3 regions of the Knoellia pratensis genome follow, and region 1 is predicted to be linked to each of the others. Evidence: predicted binding sites of a transcription regulator. Region 1 holds the regulator's gene; each other region holds the start of a gene.

Region 1 (9,616 bases):
CTGCGCGCGCGCCGGGATGAGTGGACCCGTGAAGTGGTGCGCTTCAGCGACATCCGGCTGCTCGTGCCGGCGCTCGCGGCGTGGGCCCTGCTCGCGTCCACCCTGACCTGGTCAACGGGGCCACGATGGGTGGTCACGGGCGGGCTGGTCACGGCCCTCGTGGCCGCACAGGTCCTGCGACGGCGTGCCCGCCGACTGCTGCTCGTCGTCGGTGTGTGCCTGCTCGTGCAGGTCGCGGGCAATGGGCAGCACGCCCTGCGTGGCATCGGGGACCTCGACGACCTCACCACCGCCCGGGCTGTCGTCACGCTCGACGCGACCGTGACCTCGGACCCCGTGGAGCTCGCGGCGCGAGGGAGTGGAGAGCCCGTCGTCATGGCCAAGGCCACAGCGCACCGGGTCGATGGGCGCGGACGGAGCACGCCGGCATACGCCCCGATTTCGTTGCGCGGAGACGAGTCCTTGCTGCGGGTGAAGTGGCACGACGAGGTGCGGCTGCGTGGGCGGTTGGCGCCGCCCTTGCCGGGCTACCCGGAACTGGCCGTGCTCCGAGTCTCGAACCAGCAGGTCACCGAGCCTGCGGGCGCGATCGCTCGTGTCGCCGAGCATCTGCGGTCCGGGCTTCGCAGGGCGGTGGACCCCACCCCTGCCGATGCGCGCGGGCTCCTGCCCGGACTCGTCATCGGTGACACGAGTCGGACTCCGCCAGATCTCACAGAGGCCATGCAAGCGACAGGGATGACTCACCTGACGGCCGTCAGCGGTTCGAACATCGCGGTCGTGGGTGGGATGGTGCTCGGGCTGTGCGTCCTCGTCGGGGTACCTCGGCGCTGGCGGCCCTACGTCGTTGCCCTCGCGATCCTCGGGTTCGTCGTGTTGGCGCGTCCCGAGCCGAGCGTGGTGCGGGCGGCCGCCATGGGACTGATCGGCCTCATCGGGATGAGTCGCTCGCGCCGAGCTGCCGGTCTTCCGGTGTTGTCCGGTGCGGTCGTCGTCGTGCTCGTCGTCGACCCGTGGATGTCCCGATCATTCGGGTTCGCCCTGTCGGCGCTGGCCACGCTTGGTCTGCTCCTCTTCACCCGGCCGTGGGGCGACGCGATCGCACAGCGGCTGCCACCGAGGTTGGCGTTCATGGGGCCAGCGATCGCCATTCCCATTGCGGCACAGGCGATGTGCGCTCCGCTCATCGTCCTGCTGCAGGGCTCGGTCAGCATCGTCGGTGTCGTCGCCAACCTCGTCGCGGCACCACTGGTGGCGCCGGCCACGATCGCCGGCGTGGTGGCTGCGCTGGTGTCGGTCGTCGCCGATGGTCCTGCCCAGCTCGTGGGGTGGCTCGGCGCCGTGCCCACGTTGGGCATCGCGCGGACTGCGCGCGTCATGGCCGACGTCCCGGGCGGGACACTGCCGTGGCCCGATGGGGCGCCGGGTGCGCTCCTGCTTGCGGGACTCACCGTCCTGCTGTTGCTCATGGGGCGGTGGCTTGGGCGCTACGCCGTGGTCAAGCCTCTCGTCTCCCTGCTCATCGTGGCCGTGACGGCGGCCATGACGATCCCGACGCGGGTCGTGACCTGGCCACCGGACGGCTGGCGCATCGCCTTCTGCGACGTGGGCCAGGGTGATGCGGCGGTCGTGCGGACCGGACCTGGGCGGGCGCTCGTCGTCGATGCCGGGCCTGAGCCGGCGGCGGTGGACGGGTGTCTCGACTCCCTGGGTGTCGAGGTCGTCGACGCCGTGGTGCTGACGCATTTCCACGCCGACCACGTCGAGGGTCTCCCGGGGGTCCTCGGCGGACGCGAGGTCGGTCAGGTGCTCGTGTCACCGATCGCGGAGCCGGGCTACCAGGTCGCTGAGGTGACGCGCTGGACGGGAGCACGCGGCATACCCGTCTCTGCGGTGGCGGCAGGCGACCGGCTCGCCTTCGGCGAGGTGACCGCGGAGGTCTGGGCGCCCGTGCGGCGCATCGCGGCGGGGTCGGTGCCCAACAACGCGAGCATCGTGCTCGCCGTCCGTGTGGGGGAGGTGGATGCGCTGCTCCTGGGAGACGTCGAGCGGGAGGCAGCGCACGATCTCGTGTTGAGGATGCGACGGGATCCCCAGATGGCCTCTGCTGCAACGGAATTCGACGTGGTCAAGACGCCGCATCACGGAAGCGCGAACCTGGACCCTGCGTTGATGGCCGCGGTGCGGGCACCCGTCGCGGTGATCAGCGTGGGCAAGGACAACGACTACGGGCATCCGACGGCCGCGCACCTGGCGATGCTCAGGAGCAACGGGTATGCCGCCTATCGCACCGACCAGCGTGGGCACGTCGCCGTCGTCGAGCGTGACGGTCGACTGGAGGTTGTCACGGCGAAGTGAATGGCGCGGTCGATCAGTGGGCCAAGGCCTTCTTGCGGGTCTTGGCGCTCGACGCCTTGGCGCTCTCGACGAGGGCGTCGAGGGTGGCCTTGACCGCCGGCACGCGCTGGAGGTCCGGCGTGGTCACGGCCACGATGTGACGGCGCGAGGCCGGCGTCATCGGGAGCGCGGCGACGTCCTCGTGGTGGACGGTCTTGAGGATGAGGTCGGGGATGACCGCGACACCCAGGCCCTCGGCGATGAGACCCATGACCGCGACGTAGTCCTCGGTCTCGTAGGCAATGTTGGGGACGTAGCCGGCCGTGCTCGCGAGCTGGAGGAGGTGGCCGCGACAGCGCGGACAGCCAGCGATCCAGGTCTCGTCCTTGAGGGCGGCCATGTCGACGTTCTTGGCGTGGGCGAGCTCGTGGGTGCGGGGGACTGCGAGCAGCACCTCGTCGTCGAGGAGGGGAGTGGTGACGAAGGCGTCGAGGTCCTCTTCGCCGCGACCGAGGTCGGTGCCCTCGTAGACGAAGGCCACTGCAAGGTCGCACTCGCCGGCGCGCAGGGCCGCAAGGGACTCGCGTGGTTCGGCTTCGCTGAACGTGATCGTGACACCGGGGTGGTCGGCCTTGACCTTGGCCAGCGCCTTGGGGACGAGGGTCGCGGACGCGCTGGGGAAGGCCATGAGCCGGACGCGGCCGGAGCGCAGTCCGGCGATGGCCGCGACTTCTTCCTCGGCGGCGTCAAGAGCAGAGAGGACAGGGCCCGCGTGGCGGGCGAGCACGGCGCCGGCCTCGGTGAGCCGCACGCTGCGACCGATGCGCTCGACGAGCGTCGTGCCCGTGCGTGTCTCGAGGCGGCGAACCATCTGCGAGATGGCGGGCTGGGAGTAGCCGAGCGAGAGCGCCGCCGCGGTGAAGCTGCCTTCATCGGCGATGGCGCGCATGACCCGGAGTCCGGCTGCATCAATCATGGATGCATTCTATAACGCTCAGTTATCAAAGTTCCAGTCCTCTGCACAGGGTGTGATGCAGGGTCCTGTGGTGGTGCGGCGTATCTGTGGGGAGAGCGCCGCCTCCTTCCGTACATGAAGACCACGATCCGCCGGCGGACAGCCCGCCGCAGCCACCACCCGGACGTCAGCTGTGACGCCCTCGGGCGCTGGCACTGGAAGTGCCAGTGTGGCGCCGGGGCCCACGCGGGAGGGTCGGCCACGGACTGGCGCTGGATGGTCACGGGGGCCCTCGTCCACCAGAACGCCTGCCCCGGCGAGTGACCGCCCCGGCCTCTCCCTTGCGTCTGCGTGAAGGGTCGCTGGAGCCGCCACATCCGCAGACGCAACGTGGGAAGTGGCGGAAAGTTTGCGGATGATGTCGTGGGAGCCACTAGGCCGACGGGTTGCCCTCGGTGTGAGGTGGTGACATGACCTCCGAGACTGCTCCGTTGCCCGCCATCGCCGACAACGCCGCCCTGGTGTTGATCGACATCCAGAACGGATTCGACGACGCGGCGTGGGGGCGCCCCGGTCCAGATGCCGCGGCGGCGCAGGAGCGGATGCGCGAACTCGCGCACAAGTGGGGCGAGTCGGGTCGACCCCTGGTCGTCGTACGCCACGACAGCACGAGCTCCGCCTCACCGCTGCGCCCGGGGCAGCCCGGCAACGACGTGGTCGCGTGGGTGGCAGAGCTCAAGGCCGACGTCCTCGTGACCAAGAGCGTCAACTCGGCCTTCATCGGTGAGCCGGACCTCGACGGCTGGCTGCGTGGACGCGGCATCAGCCAGATCGTCGTCATCGGGATCCAGACGAACATGTGCGTGGAGACGACGTCGCGAATGGGCGGGAACCTCGGCTACGACGTCATCGTGCCGATCGACGCGACGAGCACCTTCGACCTGGCGGGGCCGGACGGCGCAGTGATGTCGGCCGAGGACCTGGCCCGGGCCACGGCGACGAACCTGCACGGTGGAGGTTTCGCAACCGTCACTTCTGCGAGGGCGATCCTGGCGTCCGCCTGATGAGCGTGTCACTCGGCGTCGCGCCGCCCTGACCCCTCGGGGGCGGTCTCGTGCCGACTTACGATGGTGCGGTGAGTTCTGCGGTCAGGTCCAACATGAGCACCAACGTCAGCGTCGCCGACGTGGCTGCCCTGTTGCGCGACTGCGATCCAGCGCTCGTCCTCACCGGTGCCGGCATCTCCACCGAGAGTGGCATCCCGGACTACCGCGGCCCGGACGGCAATCGTCGGGTCACGCCAATGTCGCACCAGGAGTTCATTGCGACGAGTGCTGCGAGACAGCGCTATTGGGCTCGCAGCTTCATCGGCTGGCAGCGCTTCAGTGCGGCCGAACCCAACGCCGGACACCGCGCCGTCACCGGGCTCCAGCGCGCCGGGGCATTCGGCACGGTCATCACCCAGAACGTCGACGGACTCCATCAGGACGCCGGCACGCGTGACGTCATCGAGCTCCACGGGAGCCTCGCCGAGGTCGAATGCCTCACCTGCGGGGAGCGCGTGGACCGCGACCTCGTCCAGGCGTTCATGGACGACGCCAACCCCGGATTCGCCTCTCTCGCAATGGGACTCGTCGGCGACGGTTCTCAGGTGAGCAGTCAGATCCGGCCCGACGGCGACATCGTCCTGGCCGACTCGGCCGTCCAGACCTTTGTCGCTCCACGCTGTCTCGTATGCCGTGCCGACACCGTCAAACCCGACGTCGTCTTCTTCGGTGGTTCCGTTCCCAAGGCGCGGGTCGAGCAGTGTTTCGCCCTCACCGACGCGGCGCCCGCGCTCGTCGTGCTGGGGTCGTCGCTCAAGGTGATGAGCGGCTACCGGTTCGTACGACGGGCGGCCGCACACGGCATACCCGTCGTGGTCGTCACGAAGGGCCCCACACGCGGCGACGCCGAGACAACGCATCGGATCGATGCGTCGCTCGGCGTCACGTTGTCCGCGTTGGCGGACGAACTCGCTGTGAGTGTGGACTAGATCCGGCGGAGGACCGCGGTGACCTTGCCCAGGATGGTGGCGTGGTCGCCGTCGATCGGGTCGAAGGCGGGGTTGTGCGGCATGAGCCAGACCTTGCCGTCCTTGCGCTTGAACGTCTTGACTGTCGCCTCGTTGTCGAGCATCGCGGCCACGATGTCGCCGTTGTCGGCGTTGGGCTGCTGACGCACGACGACCCAGTCACCGTCGCAGATGGCGGCGTCGATCATCGAGTCACCCACGACCTTGAGCAGGAAGAGCGAGCCCTCGCCGACGATCTGCTTGGGCAGCGGGAAGACCTCGTCCACCATCTCCTCAGCCATGATCGGCACACCGGCGGCGATCCGTCCGAGGACGGGCACGTAGCTCGCCTCGGGACGCGCGTCACCCGAACCGGTCGGATCCATCTCGGCGTCGATGTCGTCGGGCGAGGCGCCACCGCGATAGCCGCGGATGTCGCTCGGCGTGTCGGGCGAGATGACCTCGAGCGCGCGCGGCCGGTTGGGGTCGCGGCGCAGGTAGCCCTTCTTCTCGAGCGCATTGAGCTGGTGCGACACCGAGCTGGGGGAGGTGAGGCCAACTGCCTGGCCGATCTCGCGCATGCTCGGCGGGTAGCCGCGCCGATCCACGGAGTTGCGGATGACGTCGAGAACCTTGCGCTGACGCACCGTGAGCGTGCCGTCACCGGGGTCGCGGTCGGGCAGCTGCTGCACAACACTGTCGTCGGCGTCGTGGCGGCGCTTGTCGCTCATGGGTTCGTCTCCTCGCGGGGCGTTGTCAGTGGTGCCTGATTGGCTTCCTGACATGAGCACAGACTACGGAGTTCGAGTACATGTTTCAAACATCTGTTCGACGCGTGTCTTGAAGTCCTCGAACATCCGTGCTAGAAATCGTACAAGCGTTCGTTCGAACACCGTTTCGATCGTGACATCGACCCAGGAGGACACCATGAGTGCAGTTGCAGTTCTGGACAGCGCTGCATTGCTGGACGGCACCACCAATGGGTATGCCGCACCCCGGCCCGTTCCGCGTCGTGCCCCGCAGCCGCGGCTCGTGTCCGTTCCCACGGGCGAGTCGGTGCGCGAGGTGGCGCAGCCCGCGCTGCGTCTGACCCGGGCCGGACGACTCGTTCTCACCAGTGCCGTCGTGCTCGTCGCTCTCCTTGTGGCGTTCGTCGCTCTCACCGGTGGGGCTGCCGCGTCGGCGCCCGCCGAGACGGTGACCGTCCAGCAGGGACAGACCCTCTCCGAGATTGCCGCCGAGAACTTGACCGGCGTGTCCATCGCGACTGGTGTGTCGATGCTCCAGGACGCCAACGACCTTGCCAGCGCGCAGGTCCAGGTCGGCCAGGCCATCGTCATCCCGCAGGGCTGATCGCACAGACACACACCACGAACTCCGAGCCGCTTCGACCCCGGCTCGGTCCTGAGTCCTTGGATGAGCTTCGACCCCTCTCCGACTCAGCAGGGAGAGCGCCCCGCCACTGTTGGTGCGGGGCGCTCTTTGCTGCGCAATAAGTCGGGGCAGTTTGCGCTTGGACCTCTCATGACGAACGAGAAGATTCAGAAGGTCAAGCAACTGCGGATCGTTGTCGAGGCGCAGGACTATGACGAGGCGGTCCGGTTCTATCGCGACGTGCTGGGCATGGACGAGATTGCGGCGTTCTCCGAGGGCGGCGACGACCGTGTCGCGATCCTCGAGGCCGGGCGGGCGACGTTCGAGATTGCGAGCCCCGCGCACAAGGTCGCGATTGACGCGGTCGAGGCCGGCGGAACCCCGAGCCCGAAGATCCGGATCGCCTTCGAGGTTGACGACGCGGAGTCGGCGACGCGTGAGGCCGAGGACGTCGGTGCGACCGTCGTGGCTGAGCCGGTCCTCACGCCGTGGATGTCGCTCAACTCGCGGCTCGAGGCGCCAGCCGGCCTGACGATCACCTTCTTCCAGGAGACCGTGGACTCGCACGAGCGTGCCGAGCGTGAAGGGTTCGGCACCAACGAGGTCTGACTCGTCAGCGGATCCAGACGGTGAGCGGGCCGATGGTGTCGAAGCGAGCGGCACGCGCCGCCGCGACACCATCGCCCGACTCCCACCCGACAAGGTGGTGACCCGGTGCCACGAGTGCCGCTGCAGCGGCGGCTCCGACCCACGCGCGCGCATCGTCCCCGTCTGCCGCGAAGACGTTGGTGATGCCTGCGACCTGGCCCGTCACGTTGACGATGCACCCGGCGGTCACGTGCTCACCCTCTGTTGCGGCCAGGACCTTCACCCCCTCTTCTGCGAGCAGCGAGGGACCGAGAATGACTGCGTCCTGCGGGGCTGACGCCCAGGCCCGACTCCACCCCTCCATCTGCGCTGCCGATCGAACTTCGCGCCAGGTCCCACCGTCGCCGCCAGTGCGTGCGGCGGCATCGTCGGCGTCGAGCCAGAGCCATTCACCCGCGATGAGCGGGGCGAAGTCGGCCCTGGTCAGGTCCAGGCTCGCCCAACTGTCCTTGATCGAGGCTCCGGCAGCGGCGTCGATGCGCTGCAGGATGTCGAGCTCGCTGGTCGACTCCGTGAGGGTGACGGCGTCCGGGTAGAGCGGAGGAGTGCGTACCGGGCTCGACCACACCGCAGAGCCGAACGTTCCCGAGATCCCGTGCGAGCGGCATACGCCATCGCACCAGAGCGCATTGTTGCGGGCGGCGAGCTCGATGCGGTCGGTCACCACCCGATCATGGTCACGGGACAACGGCGTGTCGCGTGATTTTCGGGGGAATGGGTGAGAAATGCACGGGAGGGGTGGGGGGAAAGGCGTTGGCGGTCAGGGCTTCTCGCCTGTTAGGCATGGCGCATGACTTCTCCCGAGATCGCCTGGCCGCGCACGACTGAGCGCCTGACCCTGCGGCCGGTGACCGATGGCGACATCGACCAGATGCTGACCTACCGCAATGATCCCGAGGTCCGACGCTGGCTCATTCGGGCCACCGTCGATCCCGCGACCTTCCGGCAGAAGTGGCTCGCGTCGGTCGAGGATCCAGACGACCACTCGTGCATCGCCCTCGTGGGGGACCAGCACATCGGCAGCGGAATGTTGGAAGTCCTCGATGGCATGGGCCAGGACGACGCGCCGGAGTCCATCAAGGTCGAGGGAATGCTCGGCTACATCCTCGACCCGGCGCACGCGGGCCACGGTTATGCCACGGAGCTGGCCCACAACCTGCTCTCCTTGGCCTTCGACAACCTGGGCCTGCGTCGGGTGACGGCCGGTTGCTACGCCGACAACATCGCCTCGCGGCGGGTTCTCGAGAAGGTCGGCATGCGACTGGAGCAGTACGGCGTGCAGGACTCGTGGCAGGCCGAACTCGGCTGGATCGACGGCTGCACCTATGCGCTCCTCAAGGAGGAGTGGGACGCCGCGGTCTCAGGCGAAGACGAGGCGCAGCGGTAGCTCGTGGAAGGCCGCGAGGAACTCAGCCGCCTCGGCAATGCCGTCCCGTTCGGCTGGATTCAGGTCGACCTCGGGCCGGATCGTCACCGTGGCCTGCTTGGCCTCGGCCTTGCGCTTGAACGTACCGATGTCATGTCCGTCCACGACGACGATGCCGCCACCGGCCTCCGAGACCAGGCGCGTCCGGTCGGCCTCGCGGCTGCGTCGTGTGAACCCGATCGTCGGATAGGTCAGCGCCGCTTCGTCGAACGTCGACAGCAGGTATGCCGTGTGGTCGCGTGTCGTGCGCGCCGTCACCGAGGGGTCGAACCAGAGCGTCTCGCCCTGGCACTCGACCGACTCCATCGGGTGTGAGGACTGCAGGGATGGCGAAGTCGTGAGTTCGGCTGTGGCAGAACGGATCTCGGTGAGCGTCAGGCCGCTCCAACGCTGAAGGTCACGCTCTGATGCGGGGCCGTGTCCGGCATGGAAGCGGTGGGTGAGCTCGACCGCCGACCGCTCGCGTGACCACGAATCCGACTCTGCCGCCGGGATCACCTCATCGACCAGGACGTAGGTGTGTTCGGTCCCGCGGGGTGGCCCGGAGCAGATCACTGACCGCACCTCGCCGACGATGAGCTGGTGTGCCATGGGCTCGCCCGGCCCTGGGAGGCCAGCCTCGGCAAACGCTGGCCCGATCTCCTTGCGCGTCATGGCTTTGCCGCCCGCCAGCAGTTCGCGCAGCAACTCGGGTCCGCGTTCCTTCATCTCCGGGGTGATGCCGAGCTGGCGGTGTCGCGCAGGCATGGAGCCTTCGACCTTGGAGCCGGTGAGCGCCTGGATCCAGCGCAGGTCCTCGGGTGCGACGTGGTGCCAGGTGGGT
Region 2 (9,616 bases), on a different contig from region 1:
GTGGAGTCGCTCGGCCAGCCGCGACTTGCCGGCACCACTCGGTCCGGCGAGGACGACGATGCGCGCCCGACCGGTCTGCGCCGGAGTCAACGGCCCTTGGGGTGCCAGACCGTCTTGGTCTCGAGGAAGGCGGTGAGTCGGGACAGGTCAGGGGTGGCGGTCCAGTCGGGCTCGACCGCAGTCGCGCCCGTGCCCGCGGGGCGCAGGACGCGCTTGAGGTTCTCGGCGCTGGCTTCCTCGAGGGCGCCCCAGTCGACGCCTTCGGCATCAGCGGCACCGGCGAGGTCGATGGCGTTGACGTCGCGGTGACTCGCGAGCCACGGCGCGATCTCGGACGCCTTGCCCGTGATGATGTTGACGACGCCACCGGGCACGTCGGAGGTGGCAAGGCATTCGGCGAGCGTGACGGCGGGCAGCGGGCGGTCGGCGCTCGTCACGACGACGACGGCGTTGCCGGACACGATGACCGGTGCGATGACCGACACGAGACCCAGCAGGCTCGACTCCTGGGGTGCGAGGACGGCGACGACGCCGGTCGGCTCGGAGCCGGAGATGTTGAAGAACGGCCCCGCCACGGGGTTGAGCCCACCGAGGATCTGGACGTACTTGTCGGACCACCCGGCATACCAGACCCAGCGGTCGATCGCCTGTGACACAACGGCTTCCGCCGCTCCGGGGGAGAGGCCTTCGGCATCGCGCACCTCCTGGACGAGCTGCGGGCGACGCGCCTCCATGACCTCGGCGACGCGATAGAGAACCTGACCGCGGTTGTATGCCGTGGCACCGGCCCAGCCGGGCTGCGCGGCTCGCGCTGCGGTGACTGCGTCGCGGGCGTCCTTGCGCGAACCCTGCGCCGCGTTGGCCAGGAATCTTGAAGGCTCAGTGCTTCTGCGTCCGGTTTTGGGCGCGGCATACACCTCGTAGGAACGACCACTCTCGCTGCGCGGGAACTTGCCGCCGATGTAGAGCTTGTAGGTCTTCTTCACATCAACACGACTCATGACAGCGTTCCCTTCACGTAGGGCTCGAGTCCGTGGCGGCCGCCCTCGCGGCCGTAGCCGGACTCCTTGTAGCCGCCGAAGGGGCTCGTCGGGTCGAACTGGTTGAACGTGTTGGCCCAGACGACTCCGGCCTTGAGCTGGTCGGCCATCCAGAGGATGCGCGAACCCTTCTCGGTCCAGATCCCCGCGGACAGGCCGTAGGGCGTGTTGTTGGCCTTGGCGACCGCTTCCTGCGGGGTGCGGAAGGTCAGCACGGACAGGACGGGTCCGAAGACCTCTTCCTGCGCGATGCGGTGGGTCTGGGTGACCCCGGTGAAAACCGTTGGCCTGAACCAGAATCCCTTGCTCGGGAGCTCGCAGCCGTTGTCCCAGCGCACGGCACCTTCGGCCTCGCCGACGTCGGTGAGCGCGATGATCCGGTCGAGCTGGGCGCGGCTGTTGATGGCGCCGACGTCGGTGTTCTTGTCGAGCGGGTCACCGACGCGCAGGGTCTCGAGGCGACGCTTGAGGCGGCTCTCGACCTCGTCGGCGATGGTCTCCTGCACGAGGAGGCGCGAACCGGCGCAGCAGACGTGGCCCTGGTTGAAGAAGATGCCCCTGACGATTCCTTCGACGGCCTGGTCGATCGGCGCGTCGTCGAAGACGATGTTGGCGGCCTTGCCACCGAGCTCGAGCGTGGCCTTCTTGCGGGTGCCCGAGATGGCGCGGGCGATCATCTTGCCGACGCCGGTCGAGCCGGTGAACGCGAGCTTGTCGATGCCGGGGTGGTCCACGATCGCCTGACCGGTGGGGCCTGCGCCGGTGACGATGTTGACGACACCCGGGGGCAGGTCGGCCTGCTGGCACACCTCGGCGAAGAGCAGCGCCGTCAGCGGCGTCGTCTCGGCGGGCTTGAGGACGACGGTGTTGCCGGTCGCCAGGGCCGGGGCGATCTTCCACGCCAGCATGAGCATGGGGAAGTTCCACGGGATGATCTGCCCGACCACACCGTGAGGCTGCGGATTCGCACCACCGGGCAACGCGGCATACCCGAGCTTGTCGGCCCAGCCAGCGTTGTAGAAGAAGTGCGCCGCCGCGAGCGGGATGTCGACGTCGCGGCTCTCCTTGATCGGCTTGCCGTTGTCGAGGGTCTCGAGGACTGCGAACTCGCGTGCGCGCTCCTGGAGGATGCGGGCGATGCGGTAGAGGTACTTGCCGCGATCGGCGCCGGACATCTTGGACCAGACGCGCGTGTATGCCTTGCGGGCGGCCGCGACTGCGTTGTCAATGTCCGCTTCGCTCGCCGCGGAGACCTCGGCGAGGACCTCTTCGGTGGCGGGGCTGATCGACTTGAAGCTGGTTCCGGAGCCATCGGTGAACTCGCCGTTGATGAAGAGTCCGTAGGAGCTCTGGAGGTCGACGACGGCCCGTGACTCGGGAGCTGGTGCGTATTCGAACTTGGGCATCGGGGAATCCTCAGTAGGCCGTGGAAGGGGAGTCGTCGGCGATGTAGTTGGCGCCCGAGTAGGCACCGGTCGTCATCCGCTGGCGCTGGAGGAGGAGGTCGTTGAGCAGGCTGCTCGCACCGAAGCGGAACCAGTGGTTGTCGAGCCAGTCGTCGCCGGCGATCTCACTCACGGTGACGAGGAACTTGATCGCGTCCTTGCTCGTCTTGATGCCGCCGGCGGGCTTGACACCCACCTGGGTGCCGGTGAGGTCGCGCCAGTCGCGGACGGCCTCAAGCATGGTCAGGGTGACGGGAAGCGTTGCGGCGGGCTGGATCTTGCCGGTGCTCGTCTTGATGAAGTCGCCACCGGCGAGCATCGAGAGCCAGCTGGCGCGGCGGACGTTGTCGTAGGTGTTGAGCTCGCCCGTCTCCATGATGACCTTGAGCCGCGCACGCGTTCCGTCGCCGCGTTCGCAGACCTTTGTGACCTCGACGATCTGGTTGAAGACCGTGAGGTAGTCGCCCGACAGGAACGCGCCCCGGTCGATGACCATGTCGATCTCGTCGGCGCCGGCCCTGACCGCGTCCTTGGTGTCGGCGAGCTTGACGGGCAGGCTCGCGCGGCCGCTGGGGAAGGCGGTGGCGACGGCTGCAACCTTGACGCCGCTGTTGCCCAGGACTTCCTTGGCGGTCTCGACCATGTCGCCGTAGACACAGACCGCGGCGGGGCGCGGTGTGCTGAGGTCGCTCGGGTCGGGGACGAGGGCCTTGGCGGCGAGGCCGCGCACGCGTCCCCTGGTGTCGGCACCTTCGAGGGTCGTGAGGTCGATCATTGAGATGGCGAGGTCGATGGCCCACGCCTTGCTCGTCGTCTTGATGGATCGGGTGCCGAGGTCAGCGGCTCGGGCTTCGCAGCCGACCTGGTCGACGCCCGGCAGCCCGTGGAGCCAGCGGGTGAGGGACTGATTGGTCAACCGGGAGACTCCGAGGAGTTCTCTGGCGCGGGCCGCTGCGTCGAGCTCAGCGTCGACGGCCGTCTTTGTGGTGCTCACCCCCGGAGTGTATCCGCGCAGGAAGACCCGCTGCCTCCTTCGACAGACGACTGCGGCTACGTCGGAGCGCATGGCGAATTCTGCGCGTGGGGCCCAGATCCAGTTGTTCTTGCTGCAGCGCGCAGGCCTGCGCGGTACCAGTGGTGCATATCGACCCGTGGTCCGACTCGTGGGCAGCCCGTCCCTGCGCCATGGGTGTGGGGCACCAACTCCATCGACACCACTGCGGGTCGCCACGTGCTCGATGTCGGGGTCCGCTACGTGTCCACCTTCGGTCGCGCGTCGCTCGCGGTCGATGTGCCTGCGGGCGAAATGGTGCCGGTCTGCTACGCCAAGCCGCAGTGGAGCTTCCTGCCCGGTGCGATCGGCCTCACCCGCAGCAGGCGCCCACAGCCACGTGGTTGTGGGTCGTCCTTGCGCTCTGTGCCGGCGTTCGCCATTGGCTTTCCATTCCTTCTGGCTGTGTTCGGCTGAGCGTTCAGGCCACCTGCAGTTCGGTGTCCTGAGGGAACCAGTCCTCGGGTGGGTCGGGGATCCATCCGCCCCAGGGGTCTTCGGGCAGGGGCAGGTCCTGGAGGTGGACGTCATTCGTCCAGTCGTCAGGAACGGTTTCGGGCGCGATCCAGCCTTGGCCGAGGATCGGTGGCGCGGTCGAGTCGTGGACCCTGCCTGTGGGGGTCTGGATGCGTATGCCGTGTGGTCTGGTTCCGTCGAGCCCGGTCGAGCGCACGGTGAAGTACCAGCCCACTTCTTCTTTGACGAGGTTGTGGCGTTTGCACAAGCCGCCGGCGTTGGCTCCGGTCGTGTCGCCGCCGTCGTGGACGGCGTGGACGTGGTCGGTTTCGATCGCGGGGGCGTCGCACCAGGGGACGCGGCACGTGGGGTCGCGCAGTTCGACGAACTTCCGCAAGCCGCCTTGGAAGCGGCGACGCGAGGAGTCCAGGGCGACGAGGTCGCGACCCGTGGGGTCGGTGAACAGTCGCCGCAGCCACACGAACGCGCCGGTGTCGCCAGTGGTCCCGGCGCCGCTCGTCGGATCGATGTCGGAGCGGTCGAGGAGGGCGGCGATGTGGGCGCGAGCTTCGGCGCCGGGCATGACACCCCAGCCCGGGATGACGGCGACGTCATCGGCGGGGGCCTGCCCACCGAACGCTGCCGGGAGCAGGACTGTGTCGGTCATGACGAGGTTGACCTCGACCGGTTGCGGCTGCCCCTTGGCACGACCGGAGAGGAGTTCCAGGGCGCGGTCGGCCAACCAGGCACCCTTGCCGCGGGTGTCGGCCTTCGCGGCGGCGACGGCGGCGTCCCACTGGTCGGCGGGCAGGTCGGGGTCGATGACGTGACGTCGTCCTTCCTCGGCCAGCAGGGCGACGTGGGCTCCGATGATGTCCTTCATCGGTCCCAGGATCGACAACCAGGCCATGCCATCCGGTGCCGGGCGCACACTCATGCGACGAGACGCGACTGCCCGCCGGTTCCGCTCGGCGAGGCTCTCGGCATCCAGCTCGGCACCCACCCGACGGGCCGCACCAGCCAACGCCTTGTCACCCAGCGACGTCATCGTCGCGGCCAAGCGACGATCGACTTCCGCGCGGTGCTCGCGCGACAGGCAGGCGGTCTCCCGGACGAGGATCCCCGCCCGCTTCTCACTGAGCTCACCGCGGGTCAACGCAGCCATCGTTTCGGGCATCTCGCCCACGAGCGCTTTCGCGACACCCACGTGTTGATCCGCCAAGGTCGGAGAGCACCGACGTGCCAACGCCAGGTCAGCGCGCACACTGCGCGAGTCCTCACCCAACGCCTCTCGGTCCACCACTGCAGCCGCCGTCACCCGAGCCTGCGCCGCAGCCGCGCCACCCTTCAACGCCTCGAGCGCAGCAACCACCTCGGCCCGCTCCGCCTCGGTCAAACCCGCGGGATCGACAGTGGCCAAAGAGGACAGGAAGGAGCGGACCTGAACCTCAGGCCCTGCGCTGAATGGTGTCCCCTCCATACCTCTCATCGTACACCTGTTCGCCGACACTCAAGCGGTTGTCCACACGCGAATTCGGTTGTAGCACAGGGCATTTGCTTCGGAATACGATGCAACGTGACGCGTGTGCCTGATGGGACGAGCGCGAAATCCAGTCGCGCACAACCCGCATCGGCGGGCACATCAAGCTGTGCCCCAGATTCCCCTGCACACCGCGCGGCTCGACCTCGTTCCACTCAGCGACGAACACCTCGCCGACGAGATCGATCTCGACGCCGACCCCGAGGTGACCCACTACATCTGGGGCCGCGCGCGTACCCGTGCGGAGGTGCTTGCCTCTCACGCCCAACGCATGGAGCGGGGACGCCAGGTCGACGGCCTCGGCTTCTGGGCCGGCTTCGCCAGGGACGAACCAGGTCGACACTTCGTCGGCTGGTGGATCCTCGGGCCCCTGCACGGACCGGATCAGGGCGACTGGCGGACGACACCCGGCGTCGCCGAGCTGGGCTATCGACTTCACCGCCGCTTCTGGCGACAGGGTCTCGCGAGCGAGGGTTCGCGCGAGCTGCTCCGCCACGGCTTCGAGGACCTCGGGCTGCAACGTGTCATCGCGCAGGCGGTGACGGACAACGTGGGCTCGCGAGCGGTGATGGAGTCCGTCGGCATGAGGTTCGTCCGTTCGTGGGACGAGCCTGACGGTGAGGTCGAATACGCGCTGACCCGCCACTCCTGGTTCTCCCGCCACCTCGAGTGAGATATCACGAATAGGGTTGGCCGGGTGATGGGGGAGCAGGCGCGACGCGCGTCATGGGTGGGGTTGGCCGTGGCGCTTCTGGGGGTCGCGTCCCTCGTCGTCAACATCACGACCATCGAGCAGCTGTCGGGAGAGCAGGAGCAGTTCTTCGCGGTTCGGCGAACCTTCAGCCTGCTGCTCAATTCCGGTACGGCCTGGGCCGGCGTCTCGGTTCTCGCAGGCGCCGTGATGCGCCGCCCCGGCCCGGCAGCCATCACGGGGATGCTGGCGGGTACGGGAGCGCTCGTCGTGCACTACGGCCTGGGCGAGCTGACGGGCCTCATGCCGGCCGGTTCGTTCAGCTCGAATCTCTTCTGGTTCGTCGCGGCGATCCTGACCGGTGCACCGCTGGGGCTCGTCGGCGCGCTGGGTCGATCGCGGACACGGTGGGGCGTCGCGGCCCGGCTGGTCGTGCCCCTCGGGGCAGTCGTCGAACCCTGGTCTGCGGGGTGGTGGCAGTCATCCGCTCTGGACTCCTGGCCCGTGAAGATGTCCAACCCTGCGGCCGCGGTCATCCTGACGCTCCTCGGCCTGGTCGGATTGACGTATGCCGTCAGGTCCCGTGCCGCTGCCACCACCGCTTCCGAGGTGGCGCCGGTTCGCTGACGGCCGCCGCCGCAACGGCTGCCCTTGCAGCTGCAGCAGCCCGCTCGGCCCTCAGCTCCCGCCATCGCTCGACCATCGGCTCGATCTCCACGGTCGGTGCCCACACCGGTGACTCCTTGCCGAAGGCTGGTCGGCGGCGATCATCGACCACCCGCAGGTTGTAGTCACGCAGCACCTCACGCACTCCGTCCTCGGTCCGGACGTCCAGCAACGACTCGGGGAAGCTCGCGTGCTCGCGCCGCAGAATCATCACGGGAGGCAGCGCGTCAGAAGCGTCAAGGCCTTCGCGCGCCATCATCTTCTTGACCCACCAGTCAGGATCGGGGTCGTCGAGCCCCTCCAGGGGCTTGCCGGCACCGGGCAGGTTGTCGAACTCGCCGCGCTCCTGCGCCTCACGGATCTGTTTGTCGACCCACGACTCGTGAAAAGCCATGACCCCAGTGTGAACCGAACCGCCTGGGTCAGGCGTTCGGGTTCGGGTCCTTGTCGTCCGAGTTGCCCAGGAAGCCCCTGCCGAACGCCCACCAGAATCCCACCAGCACTCGTGTTCTCCTTCGGTGAGCGGGATGTGTTCCCCCTGCATTGCCTCCAGCCCGCCCATCCTCGACGGGATGCGCCTCCACCTCTCGGTGGACCCTGCTGGCGCCAATGAGTCAGAGAGCGGTAGCGGCCTCGAAGTCGGACTTCATGCCGGCCAGTCGCTGGGCGGCACGCGACCGCGCGCCGGCCAGGTCGTCGTCACTGACAGCCTCGATGACCTCGAGGTAGACCTTGAGCTTCGGCTCTGTCCCCGAGGGGCGCACGATGACCCGAGAATCGTCGGCCAAGAAGTAGCGCAGGCCCTCGGTCGGGGGAAGCCCACCGTCGCCGGCAGCTAGGTCGTCGACGCGCGAAACCTCCACTCCTGCAACGGTGCTCAGCGGCTGAGCGCGCAGGCGGGCCATGATCTGGCCGATGAGGGTGAGGTCCTCGACGCGCACCGAGAACCCATCGGTCGCGTGCACCCCGTGCTTCACGGCGAGTTCGTCGAGCCGCTCGGTGATGGACCCTCCGGAGGCCTTGAGCGACGCTGCGATCTCGGCCACGACAAGCGCAGCAGAGACGCCGTCCTTGTCGCGCACCTGTTCCGGGTCGACGCAATAGCCCAGCGCCTCCTCATAGCCATAACGCAGCCCCGGCACACGCGAGATCCACTTGAACCCCGTCAGAGTCTCCTCGTGAGCGATGCCGAGCGAACGGCATACGGTCGCGAGCATCCGGGACGACACGATCGAGTTCGCGAACACGGCATCCGAGGGCACGCCAGCGTCGAGGAGGTGCGCCCCCAGCAGCACTCCGACCTCGTCGCCGCGCAGCATCCGCCAGCCACCCGGACCCGGCACGGCGACAGCGCATCGGTCGGCGTCGGGGTCGTTGGCGATGACGACGTCGGGCCCCGTCTGCTCGGCGAGCTCGAGCGCGGCATCCATGGCGCCCGGCTCCTCGGGGTTCGGGAACGGCACTGTCGGGAACAGCGGATCTGGCTCCGCCTGACTCGGGACCTGGAGCGGAGCGGCATACCCGGCTGCGACGAAGGCACGTGCGACGGTCTCGGAACCCACGCCGTGCAACGCGGTGTGCACGACGACCAGATCGCGCGGAGACTCGGGCGACACGACGTCGATGACGTGCGTCAGGTAGCTCTCGAGCACGTCGTCGTCGAGCGTCTCCCAGCCGTCGTCCGCAAGGGGAACGTCAAGAGTCCGCTCGATGCGCGAGATCTCGGCAGCGATGTCGACATCGGACGGGGACACGATCTGCGAGCCGTCACCGAGATAGACCTTGTAGCCGTTGTCCTGCGGCGGGTTGTGGCTCGCGGTGACCATGATGCCCGCGTCCGCACCGAGGTGCCGAATCGCATACGCGAGAACGGGTGTCGGCAGCGGCCGTGGCAGCACGGAGGCGCGCCCACCGGCACCGAGGACGACCGCCGCAGTGTCACGAGCGAAGACGTCGGAGTTGAACCGCGCATCGAAACCGATGACCACAAACGGTTCTGGCACAGTCTTCTTCAGGTATGCCGTGATGCCGGCTGCCGCTCGAATGACGACCGAGCGGTTCATCCGGTTCGGTCCACCGCCGAGGGCGCCGCGAAGGCCGGCGGTGCCGAACTGGAGCAGCCCCGACATGCGGTCGAGGAGGTCGTCGGTCGCGGTTGAGTCACCAGCACCGACCGCCTCGATGACGGCTTCGAGCTCGGCCATGGTCTGGGTGTCCGGGTCGTCAGCGGCCCACGCGCGAGCCGCCTCGATGGCCGCAGCCACCTGGGTGTCGGTAGCCGTCATGTCGAGGCCTCTCAGATCTTCGCGACGACAGCTGCGAGGAGCTGGCCGCAGCGTTCGGCCGCAGCCTTGCCGGCCTCGAGGACCTCTTCGTGGTTGAGCGGGGTCTTGGAGATGCCGGCTGCCGGGTTGGTCACGAGCGAGATGCCGAGGACGTCCATGCCGCTCTGGCGGGCGGCGATGGCCTCGAGCGAGGTGGACATGCCGACGAGGTCGCCGCCGATGATCCGAGCCATCTGCACCTCGGCCGGGGTCTCGTAGTGCGGTCCACGGAACTGGACATAGACGCCCTCGTCGAGGCCGCCGTCGACCTCGCGGGCCAGGTCGCGCAGCCGCGGGGTGTAGACGTCGGTGAGGTCGACGAAGTTCGCGCCCTCGATGGGGGAGTGCGCGGTGAGGTTGATGTGGTCGCGGATGAGGACGGGCGTCCCGGGAGGCCACTCCT
Region 3 (9,616 bases), 190 kb from region 1:
CAGACCGGCGTTGGACAGGACGACACCGCAGGGGTGCAGGGCGATGTGTCGGGGCAGCCCGTCGAGGCGTTCGACGAGCTCGAAGAAGGTGTTGAGGCGCGGCGCATCCAGCCCGCGAGAACGCAGTTCGGGCAGGTCGGCGATCGCGCTGCGGGCGTCCTTGGCCCGGATGTGTGGGAACGCCTTGGCGATCTCGTCGATCTCGATGGGCGGCATCCCGAGCGCTGCGCCGACGTCACGGACGGCGTGCCGCACCTTGTAGGTGTCCATCATCGACACGCATGTCACGCGTTCGCCGCCGAACCGGTCGAGGATCGCCTCATAGATCTCGGTCCGTCGCGCCGACTCCACGTCGATGTCGATGTCGGGCAGCTCCGCGCGCAACGGCGAGCAGAACCGCTCCATGAGCAGGTCGTGCCGGATCGGGTCGACCCCGCTGATGCCGAGCAGGTAGTTGACGAGCGACCCCGCGCCGGAGCCACGGGCCGCGACGCGCACGCCCCTCGCCTTGATGAGGTCGGTCACCTCCGCGACCGTGAGGAAGTACGTCGGGTACCCCAGGTCCGCGATCACGCGCAGCTCGTCGTCAAGACGCGACAGCACGGTATGCCGTGCCGCGTCTCCCAGCGCGGGGAACCTTCCGTTCACCGCGGCTCGACAACGCTCGGTGAGGACCTGCTGTGGGTCGACCCCGGCCTCGATGCCCAGGATGCTCGGCTCGGGCAGGTGGACGGCGCCGATGCCGAGGTCGGCCCGTGGGTCCTGGACGCACTCGTTCGCCAACGCCAGGGTGGCGCCGACGAGCTGGGCGGCGCGGCCGTTGTCGCCGGTGACCTCGAGGGCGCGCAGCCACATCTCCTCACTGCTCGCGAGGTGCCCGGCGTCGGTGACCCGGTCGAGGTGCCGGGAGTCGAGGACAACCAACCGACGAGCCGCATCAAGGATGTCGACGGTGCGGACACCGTCGCGGTCGGCGTGCCGGACCGCTGCGGTGAGGACGGCAGGGATGCGAGCCTCGTCGGCGAGGCCGAGCAGGTGACGGGCGTGGACGCGGGAGCCGGGAGTGCCCTCGGGCCCACCGTTGCCGACGATCTCGATGGCGAGCGCTCCCGGTGGCAGGAGTGCCCGCCACCTCTCCAGCAGGGCGCGAGCCTCGGTGGGGCGGCGGGCGAGGAGCGCCCGACCCACGTCGGAGTCCGGCCCGAGGAGGACCCGCAACCGGCTCGGCTCTCCGACTTTGTGCCCCGCACGGACGGCGAGCGCCAGCGAGTTGTCCGTGCGGGGCACGAAGTCGGTCGTTGAACTGGGGTCGCCGCCGCGGCACCAGCGGGCAAGGAGCTCGGGCAACGTCACCGGCTGTCCACGCTCGCCGCGCAGGTGGGTATCGGTGACGAGGCGGCACAGGGCCGCCCACCCGAGGCCACGCTCGACGCCTGCGACACGTCCACGCGCCAGGACCGTGACCCGCGGCAGTCGCAGGTCGACGACCGCACCACCGCGCACCGGGGTGCGGGCCTTGCGCACGGGACGCCCCGGCACCGGCTCCGCACCGACGGCGAGGTCGACGCCGAGGATCGGGGCGATGCCGGCCCGGCCACAGGCCATCGCGAACCGCACCGCGCCATAGAGCCCGTCGCGGTCGGTGAGCGCGAGCGCGGGTTGCCCGTCGGCGGCGGCTCGTTCGACGAGGTCCTCCGGGGTCGAGGCGCCGAACCGCATCGAGTAGCCCGACGCGACATGGAGGTGGACGAAGTCGTTCATGCGGTGTCACGAGCGGCAGCGAGGCGACGGGCAGCTCGCTCGCCACGCGGCATACCCAAGGTGACGGTGACGGCCTCGACGAACGTCTCGGCAGCACGCAGCAGGTCGTCGGCTTCGCGCACCGAGACCCGGGCCGTGCGCGACTCGATCTCCTGGCGACGCACGGCCGCGAGCGCGAAGAAGTCGGCCCACTCCCCCAGTTCCGGGGCCTGGTTCGCGAGGAGCGGCCAGAGGTCCTGACGGCTGCTGCGACCGCGCCGCGCATGACCGGCGACGAGAGCCGCGGCAGCGCGCATCGCGGCATCCTGGGAGGTGACGTAACGAGCGGCAGCCAGCTCAGCGGCATACGCCTCGGCAAGGCATTGGCGGGACTGTTCGAGCAGGGCGAGAGCGGGAGCGGCACCCATGGCGATCAGTCCTGCGCCCGGAGCAGGACCCAGGGGTCGCTGCAGCCGTCGGCGGAGTCGGACGCGAGGTCATAGACACCAGTGCCTGCGGCGCTGCCGGCCTCGACCCGCCAGACGTGCCGCTCGGGACGCGCGCCGAGATCACCGAGGTCGCGCCACCACGACCGGCGTTCGCTCCAGTCGTCGAGGACCTCACGGACGACGAGGATGCGGCCGCGCCAGACGAACGCCCGCGGGCGGCATCGGACGGCGAGTGAGCCATCGACGCCGGGCACGGCCGCCTCGACCCGCACCTCGACGCGTTCTTCGTACCGGCGCACCACGACATGGCCTCCTCAGGCAGGATGGGATGGAGGAAAGAGATGAACGAGAAGACGAACCAAACGTTCGAACATCTGTTCGATACCTCCACTGTACAACCGCCGGACACCACGCCGTCAAGCCCTTACGCTGACGGCATGAGCCAGCCCGGGGACAGGGTCTCCGAACGAGACCTGAGCAGCCACCCCTCGGTCACTGCCGTGTTGAACACCCTTGCGGCACACCACGTTCGGCCCGTGGTGCGATACCTCCCGGACGCCGTCCGAACCGCCCGGGCCGCCGCGGAAGCACTCGGCATCACCCCCTCCGAGATCGCCAACTCACTCGTCTTCGCCGGGCGTCGTCATGACGGCTCGATCGAGCCGCTGCTCGTGCTCGCCTCGGGCGGCCGCCGGGTCGACCAGGACCGCATCGCGGGGCTGCTCGACCTCGCCGCCGTCGAGAAGGCCACGCCCGAGCAGGTGCGCGAATGGACCGGCTTCGCCATCGGCGGCGTCGCCCCGGTGGGGCACCCCACTCCCCTGCGCACCGTCGTCGACGTGACGCTCAGCAGCTACGACCACGTGTGGGCCGCGGCCGGACACAGCCACTCGGTCTTCAGGACGACGTATGACGAGCTGCTCCGCATCACCAGCGGCAAGGCCATCCAGGTCGACTGACCGCGACCCGCACCGCGGGAACACGACACGGCCGCGTTTCCGGGAGGACGAGCGCCCCTCCACGCTCACCGACCTGGCCACGCGGCCGCATGGCTACTCTGGCCGCAACCGGGTGGTGCCGGATCAGTACAGATACTCAGATTCGATGAGCCCGAGATACTCAGATCCCGGGATCCGCCCGCACAGCGCTCAGCGAGCGCCGGCCGACAGCCCGAGGTTCTCGTAGACCTCGAGCGTCGCGGTGGAACGGTTCATCGTGATGAAGTGCAGCCCCGGCGCGCCCTCGGCGAGCATCCGCTGGGCGATCTCGGTCGCGATCTCGACACCGACGGCACGCACCGCGGCGGGGTCCTCACTCACCGCCTGGAGCCGGTCGACGACGGCAGCAGGCAGCGGCGTCCCCATGAGCTCGGTCATGCGGGTGATCTGCCTGAGGTTGGTGACGGGCATGAGCCCGGGCGTGATCGGCAGGTCGCGGTGCTCGGCGACACGATCGCGCAGCCGCAGATAGCTGTCGGCGTCGAAGACCATCTGCGTCACGGCGAAGCTCGCACCGGCATCGGCCTTCTTGATCATGACCTCGACGTCGTGGTCGAGGTTCGGTGAGGCCGGGTGGACGTCGGGGAAGGCCGCGACACCGATCGTGAAGTCACCGAGGGTGCGGATGAGCGCCACGAGGTCGGTCGCGTGGTTGAGCCCCTCCGGGTGAGCAACCCACTCGCCACCGGGGTCGCCCGGCGGGTCACCGCGCAGGGCGAGGATGTTGCGCACTCCCGCCGCGGCATACTGACCGATGACTCGGCGGATGTCCTCGACGGAGGCGCCGACGCAGGTCAGGTGGGCCAACGGGGTGAGGGTCGTCTCGCGGGCGATGCGCTCGGTGACACGGACTGTGCGGTCCTGGGTGGACCCTCCCGCGCCGTAGGTCACCGACACGAAATCGGGCCGAACGCGCTCGAGCCGACGGATGGCATCCCAGAGCGCCGCCTCGGACGCGTCGTCCTTGGGCGGGAAGAACTCGAAGCTCACCGAGGGTCGCTCGGCAGCGAGGAGTCCGGGGATCGAGCGGGGTGCCATGCGGGTGAGATTAGTCCAGCAGACAGGCCGTAGGCTCAGGTCTCACACACCGTGAGATGCGAGGAGCGTTCGTGACCAGCCCGTTGGACGAGGCAGATCTTCGCACCCGCGTGCAGGCCTGCATCGACGAAGAGCTGCGACGCCAGGCGGTCGTCCTGCACGAACTCGGGCCCGATGTCACCGACCTCCTCGACCGCGTGGGTTCCTTGCTGGCCGGGGGCAAACGCCTGCGTGCCGCCTTCCTGTACTGGGGCCACCGCGCCGCCGGTCGCGCCGACTCCGACGCACTCGTGCGGCTCGCGACGGCGATGGAGTTCTTCCAGGCCGCAGCGCTCATCCATGACGACGTCATGGACGACTCGGACACACGACGGGGTATGCCGGCCGCTCACCGAGCGCTCGCAGCCGTCCACACCGAGCGTGGCTGGGGCGGCGACGATGCGCGTTTCGGCGTTGCGGGCGCCATCCTCGCCGGCAACCTCTGCCTCACCTGGACCGATGAGCTGGTCGCGACGAGTGGCCTCGCCGTCGACGACCTGGCGCGGGGTCGCGTCGTCTTCGACCGGATGCGTACCCAGCTCATGGCTGGGCAGTTCCTCGACGTCGTCGACTCGGTCCGCCCGTGGGACGGCCTGCCGGCGAACGAACGCATCGAGCGCGCCCAGCGGGTCATCCGCTACAAGAGCGCCAAGTACACCGTGGAGCACCCCCTCCTCATCGGCGCCACCGCTGGCGGGCTCGGCGAGGCTGACCTTGCCCACCTGTCGTCCTACGGCCTTGACCTCGGGCATGCCTTCCAGCTGCGCGACGACCTGCTCGGCGTCTTCGGCGATCCCGAGGCCACCGGCAAGCCGGCCGGCGACGACCTGCGTGAGGGCAAGCGCACGGTCCTCATCGCCCACACCCTGAGTGGCACGGACGACGCGGGGCGCGAACTCCTGCGCACCGCCCTGGGCAATGCGTCACTCGACGCGGCCGCCATCAACACGCTGCGCGAGCTCATCACCGCCTCCGGAGCCGTCGACGCCGTCGAGTCCGAGATCGACCGCCTCGCCACGAGCGCCCGCGCCTCCCTCACCGCCGCGACCGGTGTCTCCCCCGACGCAGCAGCAGTCCTCGACCAGCTCGTCGAGATCAGCACCGCCCGCACCGCCTGACTGGACTGCGCGCCCGCCGGAGTTCAGGTACTCACGGAACGCGCCATTTCCGTGCGTTGGTACGGACGATCCAGAGCGTGGACGTCGTGGTGGTCATGCTGCTCTGGGCGACCCGGCCCAACGTGCTCAGCGATAAGGCCGGGGCTGCTGTCATCTCTGCCGGCCATTTGCTTCCAGCGAGATGACCATCGCAGTAGCCTTGACGTACGGCGCTCGGCCGTACTGCGTCCCAAGGAGGTCGCGATGGCTGTTCCTTCACCAGCGGCTCCGCCTCGGCTGGGCATGATGAGCCCCTTGGACCTCGACGAGCACCCCAAACACTTGGTGCGTGACCACGTGCTCACCCTGGGCGTGATCGTTCTCTTCTGCGCGGTCGTGTTGCTTCTCGGCCGATGAACGGCTGACGGACGAGGAACGGCCGACGTGCCCGCCATTGTCGTACGGGGTCGCCCACTCGCGGCATATGCGTGTTCAAGGTGCCGGACTCCTACCATTCGGCACCCCAACGTCCGAGGGCAGTGATCGCCTCGCGCAGTGCGAGCCCTCGATCGGTCAGCGCATAGGCGCGTGTGTTGTGCCGAAGAGGCAGGCGGGACAGCACGCCAGCCGCCTCCAGTTCGCGTAGGCGGGTCGCAAGCATGTTCGTCGGCGTCCCGAGCTCGCGCTGGAGGTCGCCGTAGCGCTGCGGGCCTTCGAGCAGCCGCTCCACGATGAGCAGGGCCCACCGGCTTCCGATGCTGTCCAGGGCCGCGGCGAGATCGCTCACTCGGTGGGATCGGTGTTCGGCTTCATCCAGAACGGCGAGTAGTGGTAGCCGTCGGGATCGTCGAACTGGCGCTGATACATGAAGGGATAGTCGTCGATGTCGCCGATTCGTCCGCCGGCTGCACCGGCACGGTCGACCAGCTCGTCGACCGCCTCCCGGCTGCCGAGGTCGAACGAAACCGTGACCTTCGAGGGGGTGTCCGGTCCGCCGATCAGCTCCTCGACGCCGCCGACGCTCGCGTACATCTCGCGGCTGCCAAGCATGAGGTACTGCTCGGGCGCGATGGCGAAGCACGACACGTTGTGATCGGACATCTCCGCGTTGAGCGTCCAGCCGAGGGCCGTGTAGAAGGCGGTTGCGCGCTCGACGCTCTGGACTGGGCAGGTAATGAAGAGGCTCATGCGGCCATACTTGCAAAATGCAAGTGAGCCCGTCAAGACCTGAGCCGTTGGCCGACGCCGGCAAACTGGTCCCCTACCCTGCATCGCACGGAAAGTACGGTCGGGCCGGCTTCTGCCCCGACACCCTCGTGCTCACCGAGCTTGACGGGTTCACCCCCTCGCAGCCCGATGCGTGCCGCATCGCCGACGAACTCACGAGGCAGGGCGTCGCCACACCCTGGCAGCAGCGTCCACAACCCCAACTACCTTGTGAGGCGACCTCTGCTCGACCTCACAGGGGTCGCTGCTTCCGCACGATCGATGGCCTGCCTGCGGCAGAACAGGATGTTCTCGTCCAGCGGCTGCCTCAGCCTCGACGAGCGGTGCGGACCGTCAGGACCAGGCAGGTGCAACGCAAATTGGTCCCGGTACGCGTCCGAATTGGTCCGCGCCCGAACCTCTGATTCGACTGGCCGTGCGACATCCTGAATTCGGCACGAGCGGATCGCGGCATGATTTGCATGCCTTCCGGATGCGGTCGCTACGAGTTGGCCCTGAGGTTTTCGATCGGGACCGTCTCAATCACGTAATCCTCGATCAGCATGGGTTGAACCTCAGCTGTGGCGTCAAACCCCACGTAGCGGATGACGAATGTTGTCTCCGACAACCACGTGGAGTCGGAGCCGTCGAGTCCGGGTGGCAACTCACCTACGAGTCGCACCATTGTCACCGGTAGCGAGGGCGGCGCCAGCGTCAGCCTTCCTTCGTTGGTTGGTGGAGATTGACTCAATGAGCGCCTCGAGCTCGTCAGTCTCGGAGCCGTAGTGAACCAGATGCCCAGCCGAGCTGAAGATTTCTCTGGCCTCAGCGCGACTAAGGTCGGATAGAGCCTCGATCGCAGCCGGCGCGAGGCCACGCGGATCCGAGACCGCGACCTGTGACGCAAGTGCAGCGATCAGGCGCGCGATCACACTCTCGCTGACGTCCTCGTCCACGGCAAAAGCGTAACGCCGTCCCGTGCAGCGAACATCTGTCACCGATGCAGCGAACTCAGCACGAGCAGATCGCGGCATAGGAAGACGTTGATGAGTCACACGCGGCGACTAGCCACACGGTCTGGGGTCGCCCTGTGTCGATAACTACGCGAAAGGCTTTCTTTGTGGTGGTGCTGCACTCATAAGTTCGGTCGAGGGCACAGTGACAGGGGACGGCATGGGGCGAACGAAGAGACCGGCGGCTGTCGGGCCACCGTGGGGGTTGGCCCCGTACCAGAAGCGGCCACTGGATGGTGCTCCATTCACGGCTGCTACCGGCGGATCTCGGAGGCCCGAGTCAATGCGCGGCTCGGCGTCATCGGTCGAGACAGTCGATCCACCGTCCGGAGGGCGCCTGCTCCGGGCTCCGGAGGCTCGGCAGCGAGGGTCGACCAGGGCCATCCATGAGACCCCCCGGAGGACCTCCTCCCCGGGGGGCTCTCCACCTGCGGAGAGCCAGTCTTGGGCTCGCGGAAACAGTGCTGACCTGCGCCTTTGTTTGCGAGAACGGGTTTCGTAACTGCTGGGCGCAGAGTATCGTTCGAAGGGTCACAGGCGCTTCAAGCAGCGGGGTGCCACATTCCAGACTTCACACTCGCGGTCGAGTGGTCGAACAGTCGAAGATGCCCGCGTCGTCCGCTCAGCCTGTAGGGGATGCACCCATGATCATTCGTTACAGCTCAGTCGCAATCACCACAGTCGCACTCGTCCTGGCCACGGCGGCCTCGAGCAGCGCGGCGGCGATCAACTCCGTCGCGGAGCCATCGGCCCATGCCGATGACGGGGCCGTGTACACCTCGGTGCAGGTGGGCAGTCGCCTGTTCGTAGCCGGTACCTTCACCAGCGTTGACGGGAGCACTCGTCTGCGCCTTGCGGCGCTGGACGCCGGAACGGGCACCCTCGACGGGTCCTTCCGCGTGGATGTGGATGGTGAGGTCCGGGCGCTGGCGACAGACGGCGTGAATCTTTTCGTGGGCGGCAAGTTCACCCAGGTGGGAGGCGTGCCCCGCAAGAACCTCGCAGCGCTCGACGTCTCCACCGGCGTGGTGCAGAGCAACTTCAAACCGGCACCCGCGGGGACCGTGCGTGCTCTCGCGTACGCCAACGGCATGGTCTACTTCGGCGGCAGCTTCACCAAGGTGGGCACCACTTCGGTCACCTACCTGGCCGCAGCAAATGCTGTCACTGGCGCCTTGGATTCAGCGTTTCCCTCGGCGGACAACGTGGTCTACGCCGTCAAGTCCGAGGGCAACAACATCTGGGTCGGTGGGGAGTTCTCTCGCATCGGCACAACCACCCGGAGCAAAGTGGCCGCGGTGGCAACCAGCGGCCAGGTGCTCAGCTACCGAGCCAGTCCGGGGGCGCCGGTCTGGGACCTCGCCGTAAGCAGCACCGGCGTGTTCCTCGCGACAGCGGGCGGGCTGCCGGCCGGCAACTCCCTCTACAAGACCACGTCCGCCGGTGAAAAGGTCTGGCAGGTCGCGACCGACGGCAACATGCAGACTGTCGAGGTGCTCGGCGACACCGTCTATGCGGGGGGTCACTTCGACAACATCTGCGGCTCGACCACGAATGGCTGCGGGAACATGACCCTCGCGAAGAAGGCCCTTGTCGCCGACGCGGGTGGCACCGTGCCCAACGCGCGAGCGTGGGCCAAGTTCAACTCGGCGCTCGGCGTCTGGGACCTCACCGCAGCCGGTGGCAACCTGTATGCCCTCGGTGTCTTCACCCAGGTGAACGGCAAGCCACTGCCACGAATCGCGCGATTCCTGGCTTGATCGAACTCGATCTCGAGCCCACCGCCGATACCGGTGCCGGACAACAGGACACCCCGAACTGTGGCACGTCCCGACCAGCGAAGGCTTGGACGCGTCAGAAGGCGAGTTCCATGGCGCGCCGACGGACTTCGGTCTTGAAACCACCACGGAGCGAGTCGATGGGGGCGCCCTCGACCGGCAGCGAGGCATCGGGGGTGAACAGCCACGTGAGGATCTCGGTGTCGTTCATGCCGCCGTCGCCGAGCACGGTGAACGTGCCCTTGAGCGCGGGCAGGA

The links. The regulator LexA, encoded in region 1, represses DNA repair genes until DNA is damaged. The targets are predictions, from matches to a motif close to TCGAACANNTGTTCGA.
Region 2: ACFQRE_RS07505 (HNH endonuclease signature motif containing protein) is a predicted target of LexA. The motif match lies at 5,481-5,496, and genes of this name have one in related genera.
Region 3: ACFQRE_RS17120 (YbaK/EbsC family protein) is a predicted target of LexA. The motif match lies at 2,556-2,571, and genes of this name have one in related genera.

What each region holds. Positions count from the first base shown of each region.
Region 1 covers NZ_JBHTDJ010000004.1:8,488-18,103, forward strand. The annotation lists gene ACFQRE_RS16155 (ComEC/Rec2 family competence protein) at 1-2,358, shown strand, start outside; gene ACFQRE_RS16160 (LysR family transcriptional regulator) at 2,372-3,313, opposite strand; gene ACFQRE_RS16165 (hypothetical protein) at 3,428-3,616, shown strand; gene ACFQRE_RS16170 (cysteine hydrolase family protein) at 3,763-4,356, shown strand; gene ACFQRE_RS16175 (Sir2 family NAD-dependent protein deacetylase) at 4,428-5,327, shown strand; gene lexA (transcriptional repressor LexA) at 5,324-6,076, opposite strand; gene ACFQRE_RS16185 (LysM peptidoglycan-binding domain-containing protein) at 6,273-6,698, shown strand; gene ACFQRE_RS16190 (VOC family protein) at 6,870-7,328, shown strand; gene ACFQRE_RS16195 (hypothetical protein) at 7,333-8,031, opposite strand; gene ACFQRE_RS16200 (GNAT family N-acetyltransferase) at 8,158-8,754, shown strand; gene ACFQRE_RS16205 (winged helix DNA-binding domain-containing protein) at 8,728-9,616, opposite strand, start outside.
Region 2 covers NZ_JBHTDJ010000002.1:77,036-86,651, forward strand. The annotation lists gene ACFQRE_RS07485 (uridine kinase family protein) at 1-90, opposite strand, end outside; gene ACFQRE_RS07490 (aldehyde dehydrogenase family protein) at 87-1,001, opposite strand; gene ACFQRE_RS07495 (aldehyde dehydrogenase family protein) at 998-2,446, opposite strand; gene deoC (deoxyribose-phosphate aldolase) at 2,457-3,479, opposite strand; gene ACFQRE_RS07505 (HNH endonuclease signature motif containing protein) at 3,958-5,472, opposite strand; gene ACFQRE_RS07510 (GNAT family N-acetyltransferase) at 5,642-6,205, shown strand; gene ACFQRE_RS07515 (hypothetical protein) at 6,230-6,850, shown strand; gene ACFQRE_RS07520 (DnaJ family domain-containing protein) at 6,798-7,283, opposite strand; gene ACFQRE_RS07525 (phospho-sugar mutase) at 7,504-9,174, opposite strand; gene ACFQRE_RS07530 (purine-nucleoside phosphorylase) at 9,186-9,616, opposite strand, start outside.
Region 3 covers NZ_JBHTDJ010000004.1:197,868-207,483, reverse strand. The annotation lists gene ACFQRE_RS17135 (DNA polymerase III subunit alpha) at 1-1,761, opposite strand, end outside; gene ACFQRE_RS17130 (SAV_6107 family HEPN domain-containing protein) at 1,758-2,168, opposite strand; gene ACFQRE_RS17125 (DUF6504 family protein) at 2,174-2,491, opposite strand; gene ACFQRE_RS17120 (YbaK/EbsC family protein) at 2,627-3,148, shown strand; gene metF (methylenetetrahydrofolate reductase [NAD(P)H]) at 3,338-4,225, opposite strand; gene ACFQRE_RS17110 (polyprenyl synthetase family protein) at 4,297-5,382, shown strand; gene ACFQRE_RS17105 (hypothetical protein) at 5,626-5,778, shown strand; gene ACFQRE_RS17100 (winged helix-turn-helix transcriptional regulator) at 5,870-6,148, opposite strand; gene ACFQRE_RS17095 (VOC family protein) at 6,145-6,549, opposite strand; gene ACFQRE_RS17090 (hypothetical protein) at 7,233-7,523, opposite strand; gene ACFQRE_RS17085 (hypothetical protein) at 8,225-9,340, shown strand; gene ACFQRE_RS17080 (Rv2175c family DNA-binding protein) at 9,435-9,616, opposite strand, start outside.